DNA from 4 places in the Bacillus sp. TL12 genome. Region 1 is predicted to be linked to each of the others. Evidence: predicted binding sites of a transcription regulator. Region 1 holds the regulator's gene; each other region holds the start of a gene.
What was found. Region 1 encodes Rex, which represses fermentation and respiration genes when NADH is low (regulators of the CRP and FNR family bind a similar motif). Its sites were predicted from a motif close to TTGTGAAATATTTCACAA; they were not measured.
Positions count from the first base shown of each region.

Region 2: nirB (nitrite reductase large subunit NirB) is a predicted target of Rex. The motif match lies at 2,491-2,508, and genes of this name have one in related genera.
Region 3: adhE (bifunctional acetaldehyde-CoA/alcohol dehydrogenase) is a predicted target of Rex. The motif match lies at 2,378-2,395, and genes of this name have one in related genera.
Region 4: LOK41_RS02755 (nitrate reductase subunit alpha) is a predicted target of Rex. The motif match lies at 1,529-1,546, and genes of this name have one in related genera.

Region 1 is NZ_JAJJBY010000051.1:2,928-7,026, reverse strand. Features, by position in the region: gene LOK41_RS25310 (CPBP family intramembrane glutamic endopeptidase) at 241-984, shown strand; gene LOK41_RS25305 (YdiK family protein) at 987-1,181, shown strand; gene LOK41_RS25300 (redox-sensing transcriptional repressor Rex) at 1,207-1,836, opposite strand; gene LOK41_RS25295 (ABC transporter ATP-binding protein) at 2,021-3,946, shown strand.
Region 2 is NZ_JAJJBY010000017.1:43,503-47,601, reverse strand. Features, by position in the region: gene nirD (nitrite reductase small subunit NirD) at 1-54, opposite strand, end outside; gene nirB (nitrite reductase large subunit NirB) at 67-2,472, opposite strand; gene LOK41_RS16560 (YxeA family protein) at 2,744-3,100, shown strand; gene LOK41_RS16555 (hypothetical protein) at 3,636-3,806, opposite strand.
Region 3 is NZ_JAJJBY010000001.1:238,892-242,990, forward strand. Features, by position in the region: gene adhE (bifunctional acetaldehyde-CoA/alcohol dehydrogenase) at 1-2,180, opposite strand, end outside; gene LOK41_RS01350 (bifunctional cystathionine gamma-lyase/homocysteine desulfhydrase) at 2,442-3,575, opposite strand; gene LOK41_RS01355 (O-acetylserine dependent cystathionine beta-synthase) at 3,578-4,099, opposite strand, start outside.
Region 4 is NZ_JAJJBY010000002.1:153,753-157,851, reverse strand. Features, by position in the region: gene LOK41_RS02765 (NAD(P)H-dependent oxidoreductase) at 1-263, shown strand, start outside; gene LOK41_RS02760 (Crp/Fnr family transcriptional regulator) at 431-1,123, shown strand; gene LOK41_RS02755 (nitrate reductase subunit alpha) at 1,612-4,099, shown strand, end outside.

The DNA.
Region 1 (4,099 bases):
TATTAAGAAGGCACGCGATATATGAATCGGCTTTTCCACTTATCGTATGTTACAATATGAAAGATGCCATAAGTTATTTTCTCTATAGGCACTGCTTTTTCCTGTTATCTATTTCATTTTCAAATAAAGATTTACAAAAAAATCATAATCCAAACGGTTATTACGTATCCCACAGCGGGATGTTTACATGTTATCTCGCCTTATCTCATAAACTAGAGTTAGAAAGGATGGTTAACCCATTTGAAAAAACAATATTGGTGGATTATAGTTACATATATTCTGATGCAACTATCGGGAATTGTTGGAATATGGCTCCTTTTCAAAACAGGGCTATATGATAATATGGCAGTTTCACGAGAGCAAAAAATGCAAATCATGGCTGGTCACTGGTCAATCATCAGCTTTTTCATTGCATTATGTATTATACTTTGGCTACTTAGAACCGATATTCGCGATAGACATTTAGATACGAAGCGAGCTAGTGTTCCTGCGACAATCGGCTGGATTTTTATTGGTTTCTTTTTAGCTATGTTTGCTCAAATACTTGCAGCTAATATTGAAATGCGATTATTAGGGATTAATCCTGGTTCTCAAAACACACAAGATTTGATGGAAATAGCAAGAGCTACTCCATGGTTTCTTATTGTTATATCAATCATTGGCCCTATTTTAGAAGAGATTGTCTTTAGAAAAATTTTATTTGGAACTCTCTATAAAAGATTTAATTTCTTTATCGCGGCAATTATTAGTTCGCTTGTTTTCGCAGCAATTCACTTTGATTTTACACACTTGTTAGTATACACTTCCATGGGACTTGTTTTCGCTTTTCTATATGTGAAAACAAAACGAATCATCGTTCCTATTATGGCTCACGTTGCCATGAATACATTAGTCGCAATAACTCAAGTACTAGTAAGTAACGAACAAATACAAGAAATGATTAAACAAGCAGAAAAAATGCAAGGATTTATCGGAGGATTTTAAATATGAGGAACTCACCATTGTTCATGGCAGCACTGTATTTCCTTCTTGGATGTGTCTTCACACGTTTCGCAATTACGAACGTTACAGATACAATTTGGAACTTTGGGACACTGCTGTTTGCTGCTATGGCAACAATTGATTTTAATTTGGCACTTCGACTTATCTTAGTCAAATTTACAAAGAAAAAGCAACAATAAAACGCAGAGGGATTTCCTCTGCGTTTTATTGTGGATAATTTTTCAAAAAATAAACGAGTGTTTGTAATTCTACAGCTAAATCAATATGATGAATTCTTATATTTTCTGACACATTTAATCGCGCCGGTGTAAAATTTAAAATTCCGTGTACATTTGTTTCAGCCAATCGATCTGCTACAGCTTGTGCAACGGTAGCAGGTACTGTTAATATTGCCACTTGTATCTCATTTGTTAAACGATCTTCTAATTCATCCAAATGATATACAGGAATTCCTCCGATTTCTTTTCCAACTTTCTCTTCATTAACATCAAATGCCATTTCAATCTTTGTATTATTATTTTTAGTGAAATTATAATGTAAGAAAGCGGTCCCTAAATTACCCACTCCAATAAGTGCTACACGTGTTATATCATCTTGATCAAGCGTTTCTCGAAAGAACGATAATAAATAATTTACATTATATCCATAGCCCTTTTTCCCTAACGCTCCAAAATATGAAAAATCTCTCCGAATTGTTGCTGAGTCTACCTTTACAGCTTCACTCAATTCTGCCGATGAAACACGTTGCTTACCAGAAAGAGATAAGTTTTGGATAAATCGATAGTATAGAGGCAATCGTTTGGCAGTGGCCTGTGGAATCTTTTGCTGATCCATGTAACCTCTCCTCTCTTCCTATCTTTGTTCACAGATTTAAAACAAATACATAAGTTTAGCACTTATGACTTTCCTTGTATAATAGAGAGAAGACTTCTCTCTTTATTTTAAACTATACACTATTTTTAGTATGATTGAGAAATATAAACATGGCAAAGTTAAGAAATTATTTGAGGTGAAAACATTGATTTTATTACAAGTGAATGGGCTTTCAAAATTATACGGTGCTGAAACAATTCTTGCAAACATTAAATTGGAAGTTCAAACAAGAGATCGTATTGCACTAGTTGGTCGAAATGGTGCTGGAAAATCTACATTATTAAAAATAATTGCTGGTGAACTATCTCACGATGGCGGAGAAATTATAAAACCAAAGGATGTCTCTATCGGATATTTAGCCCAAAATACTGGCTTAGAAACAACCTTAACAATTTGGGATGAAATGCTTACTGTCTTTTCTCACCTGCAACAAATGGAAAAGAAACTTCGAAGGCTAGAGCACGAAATGGGGCAGGAAGAGAACTTTTCAAATACTGCTACGTACGAGAAATTACTCGCTGATTATGATCAACTACAGTTAGACTACAAAGATCAAGGCGGTTACCAATATGAAGCAGATATTCGCTCCATTTTAAGTGGACTTGGTTTTCCAGTGGAAACACACCAAACAACAATTTCTACGTTAAGTGGCGGACAGAAAACAAGACTTGCTCTTGGGAAGTTACTGCTTACAAAACCAGACTTACTCATCTTGGACGAGCCAACAAACCACTTAGATATTGATACATTAACATGGCTTGAACAATATTTACAAGGCTATCCTGGCGCTATTTTAATCGTGTCCCACGATCGCTACTTTTTAGATAAACTTGTTACACAAGTATATGAAATTTCTAATAAAGAAAGCAGACGATATGTTGGTAACTACAGTAAATATTTAGATTTAAAAGCTGCACTATATGAGCAAGAAATGAAACGTTATGAGAAACAACAAGAGGAAATTGCGAAACTTGAAGACTTCGTCCAAAAAAATATTGCCCGTGCGTCTACAACAAAACGTGCACAAAGTCGTCAAAAGCAGTTAGACAGAATGGAATTACTAACTCGGCCATTAGGTGACTCTAAATCTGCATCCTTCCACTTTGATATCGAAAAACAAAGCGGAAACGACGTATTACAAGTAAAAGATGTTTCTATCGGATATGACAAAGAACCAATCATTGAACATGTAAACATGCGCTTAACCCGTGGTGATAGCGTTGCATTAGTCGGTCCAAATGGTATTGGAAAATCTACATTATTAAAATCAATTGTGAATAAATTAAACACACTAAGCGGTGAAGTTTCTTTCGGTTCAAATGTATCTATTGGATATTATGATCAAGAACAAGCAAACTTAACATCATCTAAGCGTGTTTTAAATGAATTATGGGATGATTATCCGCTAGAGCCGGAAAAAGAAATTCGTACGATACTCGGTAACTTTTTATTCACAGGGGATGATGTATTAAAGCCTGTATCTTCTCTAAGTGGTGGTCAAAAAGCTCGATTAGCTCTAGCGAAATTAATGATGCAAAAATCAAACCTACTCATTCTCGATGAGCCAACAAACCACCTTGATTTAAATAGTAAGGAAATTCTAGAGAATGCCTTAATTGATTATCCAGGAACTCTTTTATTCGTTTCGCATGATCGCTATTTTATTAACCGTGTCACAACTACAGTTGTTGAGTTATCGACAGCTGGTGCACAAGAATATTTAGGTGATTATGACTACTATATTGAAAAGAAAAATGAAATGATTGAACGTGCTGAGTTTGAAAAACAAGAAGAAGATGCACCAGTCCAAAAAACTATTGCTCAAGAGAAATTAAATTATCTTGAAGAAAAAGAGCGTAAAAAACAGGAGCGTCAGCGTGCCCGAAAAATTGAAGAAATCGAACAAAACATTGTAACGTTGGAAGAGGAAATTGCAAAATTAGAAGAGGAACTATGCCTTCCTGAAGTATACGCTGATTATGAAAGAGCTAGTGAAATTACAACAGCAAAGCAAACAAAACAAGAACAATTAGAGAAGTTTATGGCTGAATGGGAAGAATTACACGTATAATCCCTATATATTCATAGGTCGAAAACAAGGTAGTTGAAAGCCATTCAACTACCTTGTTTATTTTTCAATACAAATAGTCAAAGGTCTGACCTCAACACTATTATCCACAACCTTATACACATATCCACCTTTATTATATAAACACAAAAATAA
Region 2 (4,099 bases), on a different contig from region 1:
CACGGGAAGATCTTCGGCACGCATTATTTTTATTTTCTCTTTCGTTTGTAACATGTAGATCGCTCCTTACTTTACAGTTTCTACTTCATACATGGCTTTTAGTGACTGAGTTTCTAGTGCTTGTCCCCAAGCTTCTTCATATGTGTTACGAGCTTTTTGGAAACGTTCATTTAGCATAGCGACCATTTGCTTATCTTGCAGTATTTCTTTTATGTGATCTAAGCCTATTCGTTCTACCCAAGGAGCAGTTCGTTCGCCATAAATACCAGTTTCACGATAATGTTGTACATAAGCTGTAGCAATACGAAGTACATCTTCTTCCGTAGGGACAATCATGACAAAATCAGCTTCACGTACTTCTGTACCACCGTTACCACCAATATAAAGTTGGAATCCATTTTCAACACAAACGACGCCGAAGTCTTTTGTTAATGCTTCCGCGCAGTTACGTGGACAACCGGTTACACCCATTTTCATTTTATGAGGTGTATCTACCATTTCTAGTGATTGTTCAAGTAACATACCAAGCCCTAATGAATCTTTTGTACCAAAGCGGCAGAAGCGAGAGCCGACGCATGATTTTACATTGCGAAGGGATTTCGAATAAGCATAACCTGAAGTCATATCAAGGTCAGCCCAAACTTTTGGTAAATCTTCTTTCTTAACACCATATAAGCCGATTCGACTTGCACCTGTTATTTTTACGAGCGGTACATCGTATTTTTTTGCAACTTCGGCAATCTTCATTAAATCATCTGCAGTAGTAACGCCACCGTACATACGAGGAATAACAGAAAATGTACCATCATGCTGAATATTACCGTTCATTCTTTCATTCACGAAGCGGGATGATTTATCATCTGCATATTCTTCTGGGCGTGCCATACGTAAATAGTAGTTTAATGCAGGACGGCATTTTGAACAGCCATCTTCATGTGCGAAATCAAGGACATTTCGTACTTCTTTTGGTGATTTTAAACCTTTCTCATGAATTGCTGTGACAACTTCGTCGCGCGATAAAGTTGTACATGCGCACATACCAACAGATTGCGCAGATGCATCGAAGCTATCCCCGAGTGTATGAGATAAAATTTGTTCAACAAGTGGACGACATTTACCGCATGATCCAGCAGCTTTTGTGCATCCTTTTACTTCTTCGAAAGTTGTTAAATCTTGCTCTAAAATGGCATGAACAATTGCGCCTTTTGTCACACCGTTACACCCACAAACAGTGTCATCAGCACTCATGCTTGCAACATCAAGTCCGCTTTCTTCACCCGCTTTGTGAAGTAGAGAGGCTGGTGTGTATTCTTGTATATCTTCTTCTTTTTTCAACATGCTAAAGAGACGTGTACCGTCAGCAGTGTCACCATATAAAACAATACCAATGACTTTATTATCACGAATGAATACTTTTTTATAGGAACGTGTACACTCATTAAAAATTGAAATCGCTTTTGTTTTATCATCTTCATGAATTTGTCCGGCAGAGAATAAATCGCATCCTGCAACTTTAAGCTGTGTACCAACAATACTACCTGTATACCCATCTGTTTGTGAGTTCGTTATATGTTTTGCCAGTATGGCACCTTGTTCGTATAAAGGAGCGACAAGACCATAGGCAATACCGTCATGCTCGGCACATTCGCCAACTGCATAGATGGATTCATCATCTGTTTGCATATAGTCATTTGTAACGATACCGCGATTTACAAGTAAACTAGCATCTTTAGCTAATTGTGTATTTGGACGTATCCCAACAGCCATTACAATTAAATCGCATTCTGCAACACTGCCATCTTCAAATTGAATTCCTTCAACGTGATCCGTACCAATAATTTTTACAGTTTTCTTTTCCATAAGAAATTTCATACCCTGTGCCTCTAAATCTTGGCGCAGTAGTGAAGCAGCTTTTGCATCAAGTTGTTGTTCCATTAAGTGTGGCATTAAATGAACTACATGTACGTCCATGCCGAGATCAATAAGTCCTCGTGCAGCTTCTAAACCAAGTAATCCACCGCCTATTACAACGGCTTTTTTATATCGCTTAGCAGCATCTATCATAAATTGTGTATCTTCAATTGTACGAAAGCCAGTTACACCTGGAAGTTCTGAACCTGCAACAGGTAAGATAAAAGCACTAGAACCTGTTGCAATAATAAGCTTATCGTACATGACAATACGGTTCTTTTCTGTAACAATGACTTGTTCCTCACGATCAATATTCATTACTTTTTCATTTGTATACAGGGTAATGTTATTTTCTTCGTACCAATTGTATTCGTTCATAATAATATCTTGGATGTTTGTTTTTCCTTGTAAGACGTGAGATAACATAATGCGGTTGTAGTTTGGATGAGGTTCATCACCAAAAATAGTAATATTATAAAGCTCTGGATCTTGCTTTAAAATTTCTTCGATACAGCGTATACCAGCCATACCATTCCCGATCATGACTAAACGTTTTTTCATATTCATTTCCCCTCTTAAATGTGAAATGTTTAACAAACTTTTATATTTTTATTATAGAACCTTTAGAAAATAGAGAGTGTGATGTTTATCACAGTTTTGGAGGGTTCACAAATTGTTAAAAATAATATAAAATTCCACTTGGATTCTTACAAAAATGTAAGGGAAATGTAATAGGAATCAATAGTAGAATGAAATGATTCTCTTTAAAATAAGTTTATAGAAAACTACACAAAATTGTGTGGAGGAGGAAGCTACCTTGAGGCGGGGAAAAATAAAAAAGAGAGTAATAGCTACTGTAATTACGGCGATAGTAGCAATTATACTACTATTACCAACAAAGCTTGGACCAGTAATTGATAAATATAATCCATTTTATAAAACGAAAGAATATTATACGATTGTAAATGGTATTGGTCAGCACGTTGGAAATGATTGGTATGAATATGAATTTGTCGCTTACGATGAAAAAGGAAGAAAACAAACGATAAAGAAAACTGTAAAACATATGTTAAAGAGAGATGAACCTTTGAAGATTTTCGCAAAAGGACGTTATGGTGAATCATTTGTAGAGATAGATGCTCAAAGTATTCCTGTGCAGGCGAGAAGTAAGCTTTTGTCGATGAGGTAAAGTTATTGTAAAGCACTGTTACATTGAGTATGTTACAGTGTTTTTTATTATATATAAAGTGAAACTTTAATCAGTGGGGGTTTTCCTCATCCCCCACTGATTATTAGTTGAACCAATCGGGCCGTTAGTGCGGGATAAATTTAAAAAATAGAAATTTACAATTATAGTTAATTTGTTAAAAGTGATATTGTTCATGACAATACTGTAAGGTACGTGTAAGGTAGTTCGATAGTTCGCATTTACGAATTCTATTACAATACAATTAGAAAGTTTGAACATACAACTTTCTGTCTGAAATGATGATGAATGTTTGAAAACCAACTAATGATTGAATAGGTCTTTTCTCTTTATGAGAGGAGGCCATTTTTTTAAACCTTACAACATTGTAAGATTTATGTAAGTTAATTCGATGGCTTGTTTGTCATATTTTTTGCATAATAAAAAAAAGATAAGAAATTAGGGAGATACTGAGAAGGAGGAAGAAAGGGATGCGAAAAGAAGAAGTAGTTAAGTTTCCGATAAAAGATTTCTGTAGCTACTTTACTGTTGCTGCCATATGTATTGGACTTTTTGATATAATTACAAATTTAATTGTTAAATAATATAGATAAATACAAATTGAAAAACTGACATAAAACCATTCTTTATAGGTAGAAGAGAGCGTCCGGCGCTGGATAGAAGCGGTCAGTGCCTTTTTTGCCCCCATGCCACGTGAGAACAAAAGGAGAAAGCGAGTGGAAATCTTCTTTTGTTTTTATGGACGCGACTTAGGTGCTTGGAAATGAATATATATAGATGTTGAAAACAAGAAGGAGATCCCTTCTTGTTTTTATTGTCCTTAATTTGGAGCAGTGTATTAAAATATATAAATAAGGATTGGGGAAACGACATAAAACCATTCTCTTTAAATGGTAGAGAGGATCCGCCGGTGGATAGAAGCGGTCAGTGTCTTTTTTAGCCCCATGCCATGTGAAAACAGAAGGAGGAAATGAGTGGAAG
Region 3 (4,099 bases), on a different contig from region 1:
TTAATACCAAGAAAGGCATTTGCAAACGCCATTCCAGCAATCGCAGAAGCGTTATGCATTTTCTCACGTGCCTCTTCATCATTTCCATCTTTATATGCTCGTGGTAAATACTTAAATACAAGATCAATTGCTTTTAATGCTAAACCATCTGTATAATCATTTGCCATAATAGAAACGTATGCTTCAATGGCATGTGTTAATACATCCATACCAGTATCTGCTGTTACATGAGGTGGTACCGTCATAACAAATTGTGGATCAACAATTGCTACATCTGGTGTTAACTCGTAGTCAGCTAACGGGTATTTGATATTATTCTTTTTATCTGTAATAACCGCAAATGGTGTCACTTCTGAACCTGTTCCTGATGTTGTTGGAATCGCAACAAATTGCGCTTTATTCCCAAGTTTCGGATACTTACATGTCCGCTTTCTTATATCTAAAAACTTTTGCTTAATGCCAAAGAATGTTGTTTCTGGATGCTCATAAAAGAGCCACATTCCTTTTGCTGCATCCATTGCGGATCCACCGCCTAAGGCAATAATCACATCCGGCTTGAAGCTTCTCATCATTTCGGCACCTTTAAATACCGTTTCATCTGATGGATCTGGCTCTACTTCAAAGTATACTTCTACCTTCACATCATTTGTATGTTTGCGAAAATAATGAGTTACTGTATCGACATAACCATGCTCAACCATCCCAGGGTCCGTTACAATAAATGCGCGTGAAATATTCGGCATATTTGCTAAATATCCTGTCGCATGCTTTTCAAAATAGATTTTGGGTGGTAATTTGAACCACTGCATATTCTTTTTTCTACTTGCAAGTCTTTTTATATTCAATAGATGTGTTGCCGTTACGTTTTGAGAAACAGAATTCTTCCCATATGACCCGCATCCAAGCGTTAATGATGGAATAAATGCATTATATATATCACCTATTCCACCTTGTGATGAAGGTGCGTTTACAATAAGGCGGCATGCTTTCATACGTAAACCAAATTGTTTTTGCACTTCTTTATTTGTAGAATGAATAACCGCTGAATGTCCTAAACCACCTAAGTTTAGCATTCCCTCGCAATATGTAAATCCGTCTTCAAGTGAATTTGCTTTTATACACGCTAGTACAGGACTTAATTTTTCACGAGATAGTGGATAATCAGCACCTACACCTTTAATTTCAGCAACGAGCATTTTTGTATCTTCTGGCACTGTAATTCCGACTAATGCTGCAATGTAATATGCTGATTTTCCGACGATATCACTATTGACTGCACATGTATTTTCATTAATCACAAGCTTCTCTAATTTTCTCCGCTCATCTTCTGTCACAAAATAACAATTATTTGCTATCATTTCATCTTTCACATCATTGTAAATTTCTTTGTCTACAATGATTGCTTGTTCAGAAGCACAAATCATACCGTTATCAAATGTCTTTGATAAAATTAAATCATTTACAGCACGCTTCACATGTGCCGATTTCTCTATATAACAAGGTACGTTTCCTGGTCCTACACCTAGGGCCGGCTTACCAGTAGAATACGCTGATTTCACCATTCCTGCGCCTCCAGTTGCTAAAACAAGCGCAACACCTTCATGATTCATTAATTGTTTTGTCGCCTCAACAGACGGTTTTTCGATCCATTGCACACAATTCTTCGGTGCACCTGCCTTCACTGCTGCATCACGTAACGTTTTGGCTGCTGCGACCGAACAGTTTTGCGCCGATGGATGAAACGCGAAAATAATTGGATTTCTTGTTTTCATTGCGATTAACGCTTTAAACATCGTTGTCGAAGTTGGATTCGTGACTGGTGTTACCCCAGCAACTACACCGACTGGTTCTGCAATTTCTATGATTTCTTCATGAGGATCTTCATGAATGATTCCTACTGTTTTATCTTTTTTCATACTATGCCAAATGTATTCAGTCGCAAAAATATTTTTGATACATTTATCTTCATATACACCGCGGCCCGTTTCCTCAACAGCCATTTTTGCAAGTGGCATATGTTGATCTACACCCGCAAGTGCCATTTCATGTACAATGTTGTCAATTTGTTCTTGTGTAAAATCTTCTAATGCTTGTAAAGCCCTCTGACCGTTCTTTACCAACGTATCAATCATTTCTGTTACTTCGTGCATTTCATTTACAACTTTCTCTTTGACTACCATGTAAATTCCTCCTATTCTGCTATAGGGACTTAATTTAGCCATAAAGGTCTTAATAAGTCCCTATTAACGTAAAAAAATAGAGTTACTTTCCCTACATGAATCCCATTGTTTGTGAAACTTTTCACAAGTTTATATGTGAAGCATCTCGTTTCATGATTTTACTATACACGAAATATTTCTCATTGTGTGTGTCTAATTTGTGAAATATTTCACAAATTAATTTAAGAACAAGCACTGCCGTCTTCAGCAGTGCTCCTTCCATTATGCCAATGCTTGTGCTAAATCTTCAATTAAATCTTCACCGTCTTCAATACCAACAGAAATACGAATTAATGTATCTGTAATTCCTAACTCTTTACGGCGATCTGCTGGAATCGATGCGTGTGTCATTTGAGATGGAATAGAAATTAAACTTTCTACTGCTCCTAAACTTTCAGCTAGTGTAAAGTATTGCAATTTCTCAAGTACTTTATTTAACGTTTCTTCACTATCTACATCAAATGAAATAATTGCACCATATCCACCAGCTTGTTCTTTTGCTAATGCATGATTCGGATGAGATTCAAGACCTGGATAATATACTTTATTTACTTTTGGATGATTGTTTAAAAACTCAGCAATCGCGCGTGAATTTGTTTCATGTTCTTCCATACGAATTCCTAATGTTTTTAAACCACGAAGTAATAAGAAGCTGTCTTGTGGTCCAAGAATGCCACCTGTTGAATTTTGAACGAAATGAAGATCTTCTGCTAATTGCGCGCTATTAACAACAACTAGTCCGGCAACAACGTCGCTATGTCCCCCTAAATATTTCGTTGCACTATGAAGCACAATATCTGCTCCTAAAGAAATTGGTGACTGCCAGTAAGGCGTCATGAATGTGTTATCAATAATTGTTAGTAAACCTTTCTCTTTTGCAAATGTGGAAATTTGCTTAATATCTGTAATTTTTAATAGTGGATTTGTTGGTGTTTCTACGTAAATTGCTTTCGTATTCGGACGAACTGCTTCTGCTACTTCGTCTAAGTTCGTTGTATCAACAAATGTATGCTCAATGCCGAAGCGATTCAATACTTTTGTAATCACGCGATATGTTCCGCCGTATACGTCATCTGTTAAAATGACATGATCTCCTTTTGAGAATAACATAATCGTTGCTGTAATAGCAGCCATCCCTGATCCAAATGCAAATCCCGCATGACCATTTTCTAGTACTGCAATCATTTCTTCTAATGCTGCACGTGTTGGATTTCCTGTGCGTGAATATTCGTATCCTTGGTGTTTACCAACCGCTTTTTGTCTATACGTACTTGTTTGATAAATTGGTACGTTTACAGATCCAGTTGAAGGTTCTCCTATGCGAATGCCATGAATTAACTTTGTTTTTGCTCTCATTTTTATTCCCACCCTTTGTATATATCTTTACTTAAGTAACGCTCACTGCTATCTGGAAAAATCGTTACAATGTTTGTACCTGGTTTTGCCTTTTCAGCCTCTAATAAGCTTGCATGAAATGCCGCTCCCGAGGAACTACCTACAAGAAGTCCTTCTTTCTGCGCTAACTCTTTCACACGTCTAAATGCATTTCGATCAGAAATAGTATGAATTGCATCAAAATATGATGGCTTTAAAAATGGCGGAATGAATTCCAGACCGATTCCTTCTGTTTCATGTGAACCTGCTTCACCACCATTTAAAATAGATCCTTCCGGTTCTACAATCACCGTTTTAATCTCACGGTTTTGTTCTTTTAAATAAGACGCAGTTCCCATAAATGTACCGCCAGTACCTGCACCTGCCACAAATATGTTAATCTCTCCATCTAGCGCTTCCCACAGCTCAGGTCCTAATGTTTTGAAATAGGCACGTGGATTTGCTTCATTTGCAAATTGGCTTGGAGAGTATGAGTTTGGAATTTC
Region 4 (4,099 bases), on a different contig from region 1:
GTACCATGTTTGATTGGGCTTCTAAACAAACTTATATTGCTCTTGGCAATATGATGACTGCCGCTGCTCAAATCGGGATTGATTCTTGCCCAATTGAAGGGTTTCATCAAGAAAAAGTAGATGCGATTTTAAAAGAAGAAGGAATTATTTCAGATGATACATTTGGTGTGTCTGTTTTAGTTGCTTTTGGCTATCGCGCAGAAGAACCAAAACGTGATAAAACTCGTCAAACAATGGATATGGTTGTGGAATGGATTAAGTAATGTAAAAGAGTGTCTACAAAAGACACTCTTTTTTTAAGTATGAAATGTGCGCTTGTTCACAGCTAAGCACGAACTTATAACCTATAATAAAAAGATATTTCTTGCATTTACACCATGTTTACATCCACAATAAGAAGTAGACTGCTTTTAAAAGAAAGGTGATTGCTGTGACAAACCGTACGGCATTATCAGAAGATTTAAAGGAATTGCTTGCATCTGTTGAATATAAAATGCAGATTAATAAAGGAAGTTATATTTTCCAAGAAGGTGTGGAGGCAAAAGAACTCTATATTGTTCGCTCTGGAAAAGTGCAGATTAGTAAAATTAGTGCTGATGGACAGGAGTTAACGCTTCGCATTTGTTCAACGCATGATATCATCGGAGAATTAACATTATTTACGGACAATGCAAAGTATTTATTAAATGCGAAATGCCTTGAAAATGTTGAGGTTGGCGTAATTAAACGAGATGCTTTAGAGAAGACATTGCTTGAAAAACCAGCCCTTGCCTTTGAATTTATGAAATGGATTAGTGAGCATTTAAGAAGAATGCAAACGAAATTCCGTGATTTAGTGTTACATGGTAAAAAAGGTGCTCTTTATTCGACTCTTATTCGTATGACGAATAGTTATGGCGTATTAAAAGAAAACGGAATCCTTATCGATCTACCTCTAACAAATCAAGAGCTTGCGAATTTCTGTGCAACCTCACGTGAAAGTGTCAACCGTATGTTAAATGATTTAAAAAAACAAGGAATTATTTCTATTCATAAAGGAAAAATCACGATTCATAATTTGCAATTTTTAAAGTGCGAAATTGCTTGTGAAGATTGTCCTGCCTCTGTTTGTAGTATTGAGTAGCCTCTCTATTTGAGATGCTACTCTTTTTTCTTTCTCCTTTACTCTACAAAAAAGAATCGCTCTTCGATGTGAGAAATGTCACAACTTCCCAAAAAATGTTATAAAGTGAAACTTTAATCAGTGGGGTTTTCTTCATCCCCCACTGATTATTAGCCCTCACCAATCGGGCTTTTACGGGCAGCCCTACCCCCACCTAACTTCTTTAGAAAAACGGAAGCGGCTCGCTCAGAATCGCAGGACGTTGGAGCCCCCGACGACAGAGAGGCGCTTTTTGCCTCGTCCGAGGGGGTGAAACGACCGGAGATTCTAGCCGCTAGAGCTGGACATTGCTTTCGCTGAATTTTGAGGTGAGGATCTTGCTGCCCGTTAATGCGGGATAAATCTGAATCTTGACAATCTGTTGAACTGTGATAGATATCACATCTCTATTTGATGCGCTCTCTTATATTGAAAGTAAGCAAGAGAGACGTAATAAAGGAGTGAACAGTATGAAAAAGAAACCTTCAGCATTAATGAAACGTTTAAAATATTTTTCTCCAATAGATCGCTATAACAACAATCATACACAAGAAACGTATGAAGATCGCGAATGGGAAAACGTGTATAGAAAACGCTGGCAACACGATAAAGTCATTCGTTCTACACACGGTGTAAACTGTACTGGTTCTTGTAGCTGGAACATCTACGTAAAGGATGGAATTGTAACTTGGGAAGGCCAAGAGTTAAACTATCCATCAACCGGCCCTGATATGCCAGACTTTGAACCACGAGGATGTCCGCGCGGAGCAAGTTTTTCTTGGTACATTTATAGTCCACTTCGCGTGAAATATCCATATGTACGTGGTGTACTTTGGAATATGTGGCAAGAAGAACTTCAAAACCACAAATCACCGCTAGACGCTTGGAAAAGTATCGTGGAAAATCCTGAAAAAGCACGTGCTTATAAAGGGGCACGTGGTAAAGGCGGATTCATTAGAGCAAATTGGGATGAAGTGTTACAACTTGTGTCTGCTTCTCTACTTTATACGGTAATCAAATATGGCCCAGACCGAAATGTTGGCTTCTCACCAATTCCAGCCATGTCGATGTTAAGCCATGCCGCTGGTAGCCGCTTTATGCAACTCATGGGCGGACCGATGCTTAGTTTCTATGATTGGTACGCTGACCTGCCACCAGCTTCTCCGCAAATTTGGGGTGATCAAACAGATGTTCCAGAAAGTAGTGACTGGTATAACTCTGGTTACATTATGACATGGGGTTCAAACGTACCAATGACAAGAACACCAGATGCTCACTTCTTAGCAGAGGTGCGTTATAAAGGAACGAAAGTTGTTTCCGTAAGCCCTGACTTTGCTGAGTCTACAAAATTTGCTGATGACTGGATTAGCGTAAAACAAGGTACAGACGGAGCTCTTGCAATGGCAATGGGGCACGTCATCTTACAAGAATTTTACGTGGATCAACAAGTAGAATACTTCACAAATTATGCAAAGCAATATACTGACTTCCCGTTCTTTGTCACATTAAAACAACAAGGAGACCAATTTGTTGCAGATCGTTTCTTAAACGCCAGTGATATTGGCCGTGAAACAAAGCTCGGTGAATGGAAACCTGTTCTTTGGAACGATAACACGAACGATTTCGCAACACCTCATGGCACAATGGGGTCACGATGGGATAACGAAAAGAAATGGAACTTACGTTTAGAAGATGAACAAACAGGCGAAAAAATCGATCCACGCCTTTCCTTACTTGGTATGGAAGATGCGGTTGAAACTGTACAAATTCCGTACTTCTCTGATGATGGAAACAAAGTATTAGAACGCACAATTCCAGTGAAAAAAATCAAAACAGAAGATGGCGACATTTTCGTTACAACTGTATACGACTTAACGTTAGCAAACTACGGTGTTAACCGTGGACTTGGCGGGCAAGAACCGAAAGACTTCAATGATGATATGCCATTTACACCAGCATGGCAAGAAAAAATGACCGGCGTAAAACGAGAACTCATTATTCAAATTGCTCGTGAGTTTGCACAAAATGCGGTTGATACAAATGGCCGCTCGATGATTATTGTCGGCGCTGGTATTAACCATTGGTTTAACTCTGATACGATTTACCGCGCAGTTCTAAATCTTGTTCTTCTCGTTGGAGCGCAAGGTGTAAACGGCGGGGGCTGGGCACATTATGTTGGGCAAGAGAAACTACGTCCAGCAGAAGGTTGGCAAACGATCGCAATGGCAAAAGACTGGCAAGGTCCACCGAAACTACAAAACGGTACATCTTTCTTCTATTTCGTAACGGATCAGTGGCGCTATGAAGATACACCAGTTGGGCACCTAGCATCACCAGTTGTCGGCAACTCACGCTATCAACATCACGGTGATTACAATGTATTAGCTGCTCGCCTTGGCTGGCTCCCTTCTTATCCAACATTTGAGAAAAACGGAATTGAATTATATAAAGAAGCTGTCGCTAGTGGCGCAACAACCCAGGAAGAAATCGGAAAATATGTTGCGCAAAAACTAAAAGAAAAAGAACTGAAATTTGCAATTGAAGACCCAGATAACAAAAACAACTTCCCGCGCAACTTATTCGTATGGCGCGCAAACTTAATTTCAAGTTCTGGTAAAGGACATGAATATTTCTTAAAACATCTATTAGGCACAACAAACGGATTAATGAATGATGATAGCGATTCATTACGACCAGAAGAAATAAAATGGCATGAAAAAGCACCTGAAGGGAAACTTGATTTACTCATTAACCTAGATTTCCGTATGGCTGGAACAGCGCTTTATTCTGATATCGTCCTTCCTGCCTCAACTTGGTATGAAAAACATGACTTAAGTAGTACAGATATGCATCCATTCGTGCATCCATTTAATCCAGCAATCGGTTCACCTTGGGAAGCACGCTCTGACTGGGATATTTTCAGCTCTCTTTCTAAAGCAGTATCTAAGTTAGCAACAG